DNA from 3 places in the Kushneria sp. AK178 genome. Region 1 is predicted to be linked to each of the others. Evidence: predicted binding sites of a transcription regulator. Region 1 holds the regulator's gene; each other region holds the start of a gene.
What was found. The regulator FNR, encoded in region 1, switches genes on or off when oxygen is low (the NO sensors DNR and NnrR bind a similar motif). The targets are predictions, from matches to a motif close to TTGATNTANATCAA.

Region 1 (3,276 bases):
GCGCTCGCGTGCCGAGATGCGTGCGATGGGCGCGCTACCCCGGGTCACGATGATGTCGCTGCCCCATGGGCGGCTGTCGGTGCACGAGGAGTATCCCGATGACGTGCTCGCGGCCATTCTGGCATGGCATGACGACCCTTCAGGGCACGAGTAACGCCATGCACCGCGTCGGCCCGGCTGTCATCCGCGTGGCCGCCGGGCATGACGCTGCGTGATCGCAGGCGACTGTGCCGAGCCGCCCCTGATACGTGAAACGACCTGGCACCCGGTGTATTCTTGCCGGGCTGACACCTCAAAAGAAGAAGGGCATTCAGCGCCGGGAACATGAAGGCAGGGGGTAATATGCTTATTGGTGATGTTCGCCTCAAACGCGTCTATCAGCACTCGGCCCGGGAAGACGGGGCACGCTGGCTGGTGGATCAGGTATGGCCGCGCGGCAAGCGTGAGGAAGAGCTGTCGGTCGAGCGATGGTATCGCGCCGTGGCGCCGTCCCGCCGTCTGCGTCATGCATGGGAAAGCGGGCGAATCGATCGCGAAACCTTTGAGCGCCGCTATCGTCTGGAGCTCAACCCGGGCGATCTCGAGCCGCTGCTGGCGCAGGCACGTCAGCGCCGGCTGACGCTGGTCAGTGCCGTGCGCGACCTGGAAGGCTCGCATCTGCCCATCCTGCGCGAGGTGATTCTGGAAATGCTGCGGGAAGAGCAGGTCGACAGTGCGCCCGCGGCGGTCGCCGAGGCCCGCTGACCTCGGCGACAGGTCAAATCAAAAACGCCCCGATCCTGTCGGGGCGTTTTTGCTGGCAGCCTGCGATCAAACGATCAGGCGTGCTGGCGCTCGCCGCAGCAGGGCGCGACGATGCCGGCGCGCTCGCCCAGCGCGGCCATGTCCAGAATCTCGACGTGGCGCCCCTGGATATTGAGCAGCCCCTGCTGCTGGAACCGGCCCAGCACGCGGCTGATGGTCTCGATCGCCAGCCCCAGATAGGTACCGATATCGCTGCGCGACATCGGCAGGCGAAAGCGCACCGCGTTGTGGCCGCAGCGGTCAAGGCGCACCGAGAGGTTGCGAAAGAAGCTCGCCAGGCGCTCATCGGCGGTCTTGCTGGAGAGAAGGCGCATCAGGCGGCGGTCATCGACGATTTCGCGGCTCATGCAGCGATAGAGCTGATGGCGCAGCTCCGGCAGCTGCTCCGAGAGGCTTTCCAGCCGCTTGAAGGGAATTTCACACACCGTCGTGCGCTCGAGGGCGGTGAGAAAGCCCGGATGGGTATCGCTGTCGATGCTGTCCAGGCCGACCAGCTCGCCGGGCAGGTAGAAGCTGGTGATCTGCTCCTCGCCGTCGGCCTCGATGATGGTCTGCTTGAGGCTGCCGCTGCGCACCGCATAGACGTTTTCAAACGTCTCGCCCTGCATGTAAAGGGTCTCGCCGCGGGTCAGCGGGGAGCGTCGGCGCACGATCGTGTCGAACTGCTCAACATCATCAAGTGACAGGGACAGCGGCAGACACAGCGAACTCAAAGAGCAGGTCTGGCAGCGCGTCCGGTGAAGATGAGAGGTGTTCATTGGCCTGACAGGCTCCTGTGCATGGTGTGAGGTGGCAGGCTCCCGAAAGGGGCCGTGGCCGCCTGTTGCCGGCGCCGGGACCCTGCCCGGCCGGTCCCTGCCCTGAACGTACGCCTAGAGAATCCGCGAGAACCGCTGGCGGCATTCGGCCGGCAGATGCGCATCAAAGGTCATGGCCAGCTGACGGATCAGCAGTCGTCCCATGGGCGTCACCATCAGCGCATGCTTATCATATTCGATGAGGCCGTCTCGTCGAAAGGTGGCAAGCCTTTCGAATACGTCGGCAAAATAGTATGACGTATCGATGCCGAAGGCGGTTTCGATGGCATCGAAATCCAGCCGCATATCGCACATCAGGCGATGAATCACGTAGCGGCGCAGGCGATCATCACCGCTTAGACGTACGCCGCGACAGGTGGCCGGCCGGCCGCGATCGATGGCGTTCTGCCAGCCCTCGAGCTGCGCCGTGTTCTGGGCATAGACGTCATCGACCTGGCTGATGGCCGACACTCCCAGCCCCACCAGATCACAGTGGGCGTGGGTGGTATAGCCCTGAAAGTTGCGCTGCAGTTCTCCCTCGCGCTGCGCCACGGCCAGGCTGTCATCGGGTCTGGCAAAGTGATCCATGCCGATATGCACATAGCCCGCCTGCGTCAGTTTCTCCACCGTCATGCACTGGATGGCCAGGCGGGTGGCCGTGTCCGGCAGATCGGCACGGTTGATGCGCCGCTGGGGCAGAAAACGCTCGGGCAGATGGGCATAGTTGAAAACGGACAGCCGGGCCGGCGCCATGTCGATCACCTGATCCAGGGTGTCGGCAAAGCTCGCCTCGCTCTGATGCGGCAGACCGTAGATCAGATCCAGGTTCAGCGAGCGAAAGCCCAGCCGGTGGGCCTCATCGATCAGGTTTTCACTCAGCTCGCGGGGCTGGACGCGGTTGATCGCCTTTTGCACCCGCGCGTCCAGATCCTGAACGCCCAGACTCAGCCGGTTGAAGCCCAGCGACTGCAGATGGCGCAGGGTATAGATGTTGGCCTCGCGGGGGTCGATCTCGATGGCAAAGTCGCGCTCCCGCGCGCCGGAGAGACTGAAATGCGCCCCCAGCTGATCCATCAGCCGGCTCATCTGGTCCAGATCGAGAAAGGTCGGCGTGCCGCCGCCCCAGTGCAGCTGCTCGACCACGCGGTCGCCGTCGAGATGCTCGGCCATCAGGGCCATCTCGCGGGTCAGTCGGTCCAGATAGGGTTCGGCCACGGCCGTACGGCGAGTGGCAATACGGTTGCAGCCGCAGTAAAAGCAGATGCGCCGGCAAAAGGGGATATGCACGTAGAGCGACAGCGCCCGTGCGGTGGCATTGCTGCGCGACAGCGCCTGGGTCAGCTGTTCAGGGCCAAAATGATCGGTAAAGGCCGTGGCGGGCGGGTAGGAGGTATAGCGTGGACCGGCACCGTCATGACGCTCGAGCAGAGCAGCGTCCGGAGAAAACGTGGCATCGAAACGATCGGGTCGGGGCGCGGGGGACAACATGGCGATGCTCGCAGCAGGCAGTGAGCCTGCCATGCTACGAGCATCGTCATGGTCGGGGTGTGACCCAGGTCAAATCATGGCCGCACGGGGCGCCGAGCTGCGGTATCAGCCGACGTGCGCGTCGTTGTCCATGTGACGGGCCACGCGCGACATGGTACTGGTCAGCTCGATGGTCAGCGTCAGATCC
Region 2 (3,276 bases), 1.7 Mb from region 1:
GGCCGCGGACACCGCCGCGGAACCGCTGTCAAACGGAATGACCTGCATCTCGAGGCCCAGCTCCTCTCCCAGCATCAGGGTCATGATGTGCGTCGATGATCCCACCCCGGAGGCGCCCATGCGCAGCGGCTCACCGGAGGCCTGGCGCTCGGCGATCAGGCTTTCCAGATCCGACCAGTCGTCGTTGGGACGCACCGCCATGACATAGGGCTCGACCAGCACGCGTGCGATGTAATCGAAATCATCCTTCGTGAAGGCGACGTTCCCCAGCCCTTCCAGTGTGAAGGTGGCATTGGTCGGGATGGTAACGGTATAACCATCCGGTTTTGAGGCGATCGCGCGTGAAAATCCCACGGCACCGCCGCCCCCTGAAATGTTGCGTACCACGATCGTGGTGCCCAGTGCCTTTTCCAGTGACGGCTGTAGGGCACGTACCACGTTGTCTGCACCACCGCCGGCCGACCAGGGGACGATAAACTCAACGTTTCTGGACGGGTAATCGGCCGCCATCGCCATGCTGCTGGACAACAGCGTGGCAGCACCCAGAAGACTCATCAGCTTTTTCATGTCATCGATCTCCTCGACTGCCCGGGCCGGTGATCCCGCACGAGCAGACTGCTGTAATAAACGTTTAGCGAACGCGCTCGATCAGGGTCTTGAGCTGCTCAACTTCTTCAACGCTGGGCATGGTCAGCGGCGCACGCACGTTGCCCGCAGGGTGTCCGACCTGTGCGGCCCCGGCCTTGATCAGGCTCACCGCATAGCCACGGCAGGTATCGCGCAGGGCGATGAAGGGGATGAAAAAGTCATTGGTCAGGCGGGCCACGGTGTCGTGGTCGCCGGCACGCAGGGACTTGTAGAAGTGGATGGCCATTTCCGGCACGAAATTGAACACCGCCGAGGAGTAGGTGTTCACGCCGATGGAGAGATAGGCTTCGGCAAAGATTTCGGCGGTCGGTACCCCGCCGATATAGATCAGACGATCGCCAACGGTCTTGATGATGGTGTTGAGCGACTGAATGTCGCCGCGACCGTCCTTGAGACCGATCAGATTGGGGCAGCGGTCGGCCAGCGCTTTCACGGCCGGGGCTTCCAGCGCCCCGTTGGCACGGTTGTAGTAGATGACGTTGATGCTGGTCGAGTTACAGATTTCGGCCGCGTATTCGACGATGCCTTCCTGTGAGCACTCGGTCAGATAGGGCGGCATCAAAAGGATGCCATCGGCACCGGCGGCTTCGGCCGCGGCAGCATGGGCCTTCGCCATGGTGATGCTCTGGCCGGCGCTGGCAATCACGGGAACGCGACCCGCGGTTTCCTCTACGGCGACGCGTACCACTTCCTCGAACTCTTCAAGGCCCAGATTGAAGAACTCGCCCGTCCCGCCGGCGACGAACAGCGTGGAGATCTCGTATTCAAGCAGCCAGGCGATGCGCTGGCGATAGCTGTCGGCGTCGAAGCGGCCGTCGCTGTCGAAATCCGTCACCGGGAAGGAAAGCAGGCCATCGCCTGCAGCACGCGTCACGTCAGATCGTGAAAACATCATAAGGGATCCTCTGGTTTGGCCTGCTCCGCCGCGCGGTGGAGCGTTAAAGCTACTTTGTCATACATCATACTTTTAAAGCCATTATACGAAGGGCATAGTCCGCCCTTCGCACGATGCTCAGGCACCGAAGGTCTGATGAGCCACCGTCCACTGGCGTGCCTGCTCGGTCAGGGTAATGCCAAGGCCCGGGCGGTCCGGCACGATCATGCGGCCATCGCGGGTTTCAAGCGACTCGTTGAACAGCGGCGCCAGCCAGTCGAAATGTTCGACCCACGGCTCGGTGGGATAGGCCGCCGCCAGATGCAGGTGAATTTCCATGGCAAAGTGCGGCGCCAGCTGCAGTCCGGCCTGCGAGGCCATGGTGGCCAGTTTCAGAAACTGGGTAATGCCGCCGATGCGCGGTGCGTCGGGCTGGATAATGTCGGCGCTGCGGTGCTCAATGAGTGTCATGTGTTCGGCAACGCTCGAGAGCATTTCGCCGGTGGCGATCGGCGTGTCCAGCGCCGCGGCCAGGGCGGCATGGCCTTCGGCGTCGTGGGCATCCAGCGGCTCCTCGATCCAGACCAGCTCGTATTTTTCCATGGCGCGGCCAAAGCGCAGGGCACTGGCGCGGTCCCACTGCTGATTGGCGTCCACCATCAGCGGCACATCATCACCGATATGGGCACGCACCGCCGCCACCCGCTCCAGATCGATGCGCATGTCGGGCTGGCCGACCTTGATCTTGATGCCCTTGATACCGCTTTCCAGCGACTGCGTGGCGTTTTTGAGTACCTCGTCGATCGGCGTGTGCAAAAACCCGCCGGAAGTGTTGTAACACTGTACCGAATCGCGGTGTGCGCCGATCAGCTTGGCCAATGGCAGACCGGCCCGTTTGGCCTTGAGATCCCACAATCCGATATCGACCGCCGCGATTGCCTGGGTGGAGACACCGCCCCGCCCCACCGACGCGCCGGCCCAGACCAGTTTCTGCCACAGCTTGTCGATGTCGTTGGGGTCTTCACCGATGATGGCCGGCGCGATTTCACAGGCGTGGGCGTACTGGGCATAGCCGCCGGCGCGCTTGGAGTAGCTGAAACCGATGCCGGTATGGCCGTCCCGCGTTTTGATCTCGGCAAACAGAAAGGAAACTTCGGTCATCGGCTTTTGCCGGCCGGTCAGCACCTTGGCATCGCTGATGGGGGTGGCCAGCGGCAGCAGGACATGGGAGAAGGTAATCGAGGCAATGGCATCAAGGGACATGGGGACTCCGAAGGCACGTGGACCGGCCCGGGCGGGGCTGCGGCCTGATTATGTTAGCGCTATCATTTCGCGGCGGTCAGCGCGTCATGTCAACCGGAACCAAGGTCTAATGCACGCGATACTGCCTGCGCAGGGGCTGTTCAGCGGCCATTGAAGCCCTTTAAGACCGGGGCGCCAGCGTGGTCTGGCGCGGCACGATCTCGAAACCGACATCAAGGACATCACGGGCAGGTGCCGACCTGCCGGCATTAAAGCGCTGCAGCAGATGGGTCGCGGTCAGTCGCCCGATTTCGGCGCCATCGATACGCACCGTGCTCAGCGCCGGCCAGGTCGCCGCGGCAAAGCTCATGTCGCCAAAGCCCATGACCGCCAGCGTCTCCGGAATGGTCATGGCACGGCTCTGCGCCTCGGCAATGACGCCCATCGCCAGGGTATCCGAGCCGCAGACAATCGCTTCGCAGCCGGGCATGTCGGCCAGCACGGCCGCGGCG
Region 3 (3,276 bases), 530 kb from region 1:
TCGGCCACTTCGAGAATGCGCTCGCGCAGACGGTTCTGCACCGCCGGGGCCCAGGCAATCACCGGGCCGGCGCCCATCTTGTTGCTGCCTTCCTTCTTGGGATCGATCATCGGCGTGTGGGTGTCGTGGGTCACGTCCGTGACGATCGCCACGTCCGGGCGGATGCGCTCGGCGATCATCTGCGCGCCACGCAGGCCCACCTCTTCCTGCACCGAGTTGACGATGTAGAGGCCGAAGTCCAGCGTCTTGCCGCTCTCTTTCAGCAGGCGCGCCACCTCGGCAATCATGAAGCCGCCCATGCGGTTGTCCAGCGCGCGGCAGACGTATTTGTTGCCGTTGAGGATGCTGAAGGTGTCCGGATAGGTGATCACGCAGCCGACGTGCACGCCGAGATTTTCGACCTCTTCCTTGTTGTCACAGCCCACGTCGATAAAGATGTTGTCGGGCTTGGGCGCCTGCTCCTCACTGCCCGGGCTGCGGCGGGTATGGATCGCCGGCCAGCCGAACACGCCCTCGACGATGCCATTTTTCGTATGAATATTGACCCGCTTGGAGGGCGCGATCTGATGGTCGCTGCCGCCGTTGCGGATCACATAGAGCAGCCCTTCGTCGGAGATGTAGTTCACATACCAGCTGATCTCGTCGGCGTGCCCTTCGATGACCACCTTGTAGTCGGCGTCGGGATTGATCACGCCGACCGCGGTGCCGTAGGTGTCGGTGAAGAACTCATCGACCCACGGACGCAGATAGTCCATCCACAGTTTCTGGCCTTCCCACTCATAGCCGGTGGGCGAGGCGTTGTTGAGGTAGCGTTCGAGAAACTCGAGCGACTGGTCGTTCAGAAGGGGGGTGTCGTTGCTCATGGGGTGTCCTGTTCCTGCGATGTTCAGGGATCGATCGATCCGTACGCCCTGACCATGGCGCGAATGGGCGCGCGCGTCCAGCGTACCGAAACAATCCGTCACACCTCTTTTGACATGCGTCAATAAACAAACAGCGTTCGCCGGCACAATGGTTTCACACCATTCAACGGGATCGGGTCAGGTGCTGGCTGCCTGAGGGGAACCCGAATCACACCGAAAAAATCCGTTCAGGGGAACCATGCACATGCGCGCGCTGCCGCTTATTTCCATCGCCGCTCTGGCACTCGGAGCTACCGTGGGCACGGCCCAGGCCGCCGAATCCACCTATGGCCAGGGCGATTTCTTTACCCGCGCCGGTCTTGCCAAGGTGTCACCAAAGGATGACAACGGTGATTACGATTCACTGGGCGTGGACAAGGTCGACGTCAAGGACGGCCGCGGCTTTGCGATCACCTTCGGCTATCGCTTCCTCGACCAGTGGGGCGTGGAGCTTCTGGCCGCGCAGCGCTTCAAGCATGACTTCAACCTGGACAGTGACAACGGCGGCTCGGTCAAGCATCTGCCGCCGACGCTGACGCTGCAGTACTACCCGCTGGGCGGCACCGATGCCCGCGTACAGCCCTACGTCGGCGCCGGCGTCAACTACACGCGCTTTTCGTCGGAAGACGTCAATATTGATGGCGCCAGCATGGACATGGACAGCTCCTGGGGCTGGGCCGGTCAGGTCGGCGTCGATCTGCTGATCAGTGACCACTGGGCCATCAACGCCGCCGCCTGGTATCTCGACATCGACTCCAATGTCACCGCCCGCGCCGGCGGCGAAAGCTACAAGACGCACCTGGATATCGACCCGGTCGTCATCATGAGCGGCATCAGCTACCGCTTCTAACCGGTATGACCCTTTTCGCGTCATCTTCTCGAGTGGCGCAGACCCGACGGTTTCGGCCTGCCGTCGGGTTTTTTTTGCCTGTCACCAGCCCCCTCATCCCGCCATCCCCCGTCCCGAACATGGCGCTGCACGATTTTATGCCGGGTGACTCGAAACGCGGCACCGCTCGCGGTTACTATCGAGACATTTGCTGCCTACCGGAATCCGCCCATGCTCCTGTCCGCCGCCCTTCCCCGCCCCCGAGTGCCGACCAGGTGCCTGCGTGATGCGTCCGTTCTGATCACGCTTTTATGGCTGGCCGGCTGTGCCGGCACCCCTGACATGCAGACCAGTGACATGGCGGGGCCGATCTCCGAGCAGCAGGATCTCTCCATCGAGCGGGTATTGGTGATGAATCACGCCCGTGACGCGCTGGGTACGCCCTACAAGTACGGCGGCACCACACCGGCCGGCATGGACTGCAGTGGCCTGACCCAGGCAAGCCTCATGGCCGCCGGCATCGAGATTCCGCGCACCTCGCAGCAGCAGTTTGACGCGCTCGAGCACATCGACCGCGCCCGCCCGGGGGATCTGATGTTTTTCGGCTCCGGAGGCAGCGTCAGCCACGTCGGCATCTACATGGGCAACAACCGGATGATCCACGCCCCGGGCAGCGGGCGCCAGGTCAGCATGGCCACCCTTGATAACCGCTACTGGCGCAGCCACTATCGCGGCGCAGCGGCGCCGGCGCCCTGAACGACCGTTTTTTCACTCTTCCGTCACGAAAGGGATGTCCCATGATGACCTCGATACGCTATCGCTGGCTGGCCGTACCGGCCCTGTTAATGACGCTTGCCGCCTGCGATCAGACCGCTGACGACCAGAGCGTGGATGACCAGGACAGTGCCCGAAACAACGTCTCCACCACTGCCGACTCAACCGACACGGAGCATCGGCAGGAGGGCCTCTCGCCCACGCTCGTCAACCGCACCATCACGGCACCGGACTGCGAGGGCGACGACTGTGCCAGCGTCGAGATCCGGATGATCGAGTTCGACAGCGCCCCATCGCTCTCCCGCGAGATTGAGCAACGTCTGGTCCGCATGGGCCATCCGGTCAGCGATTCGGGCGTGGATGAAGACGCGCTACCGACCACGGTGGATGCCTACGCCGAGAGCTTTTTCGATCAGAGCGCCCGGGCCAGCGAGGAGACGGACAACCCGAGCCGCTACCATGCCAGCCTCGAGGCACAGGAGGTCAGCCGTCACGACGATCTGCTGATTCTCGAGCTGCAGAGCTACGTCATGACCGGCGGCGCCCACGGCCTGCCGGGGACCGATTACATGGTCATCGATGAAAATACCCGTCAGGTCGTGACGCTGGACGACATGCTGCAGGAAGGCGAGAAGCCGGCGTTCGAGGCAGCGCTGAAAAATTCGTGGCAGGACTGGCAGAAAAACAGCGAGGCGGGGCAGACGCTTGATCCCATCAACTGGCCGTTCTCGCCCAGCGACAATGCCGCCCCGCTGAACGACGCCATGGCCG

Region 2: kdgD (5-dehydro-4-deoxyglucarate dehydratase) is a predicted target of FNR. The motif match lies at 1,598-1,611, and genes of this name have one in related genera.
Region 3: M1D97_RS15405 (OmpW/AlkL family protein) is a predicted target of FNR. The motif match lies at 973-986, and genes of this name have one in related genera.

What each region holds. Positions count from the first base shown of each region.
Region 1 is NZ_CP096381.1:402,438-405,713, forward strand. It holds gene M1D97_RS01835 (alpha/beta fold hydrolase) at 1-154, shown strand, start outside; gene M1D97_RS01840 (DUF488 domain-containing protein) at 343-744, shown strand; gene fnr (fumarate/nitrate reduction transcriptional regulator Fnr) at 819-1,562, opposite strand; gene hemN (oxygen-independent coproporphyrinogen III oxidase) at 1,677-3,089, opposite strand; gene M1D97_RS01855 (carboxymuconolactone decarboxylase family protein) at 3,195-3,276, opposite strand, start outside.
Region 2 is NZ_CP096381.1:2,078,038-2,081,313, forward strand. It holds gene M1D97_RS09435 (Bug family tripartite tricarboxylate transporter substrate binding protein) at 1-567, opposite strand, end outside; gene kdgD (5-dehydro-4-deoxyglucarate dehydratase) at 632-1,543, opposite strand; gene M1D97_RS09445 (L-talarate/galactarate dehydratase) at 1,661-2,785, opposite strand; gene M1D97_RS09450 (LacI family DNA-binding transcriptional regulator) at 2,946-3,276, opposite strand, start outside.
Region 3 is NZ_CP096381.1:3,344,528-3,347,803, forward strand. It holds gene M1D97_RS15400 (M42 family metallopeptidase) at 1-863, opposite strand, end outside; gene M1D97_RS15405 (OmpW/AlkL family protein) at 1,108-1,752, shown strand; gene M1D97_RS15410 (C40 family peptidase) at 1,963-2,487, shown strand; gene M1D97_RS15415 (DUF3298 domain-containing protein) at 2,529-3,276, shown strand, end outside.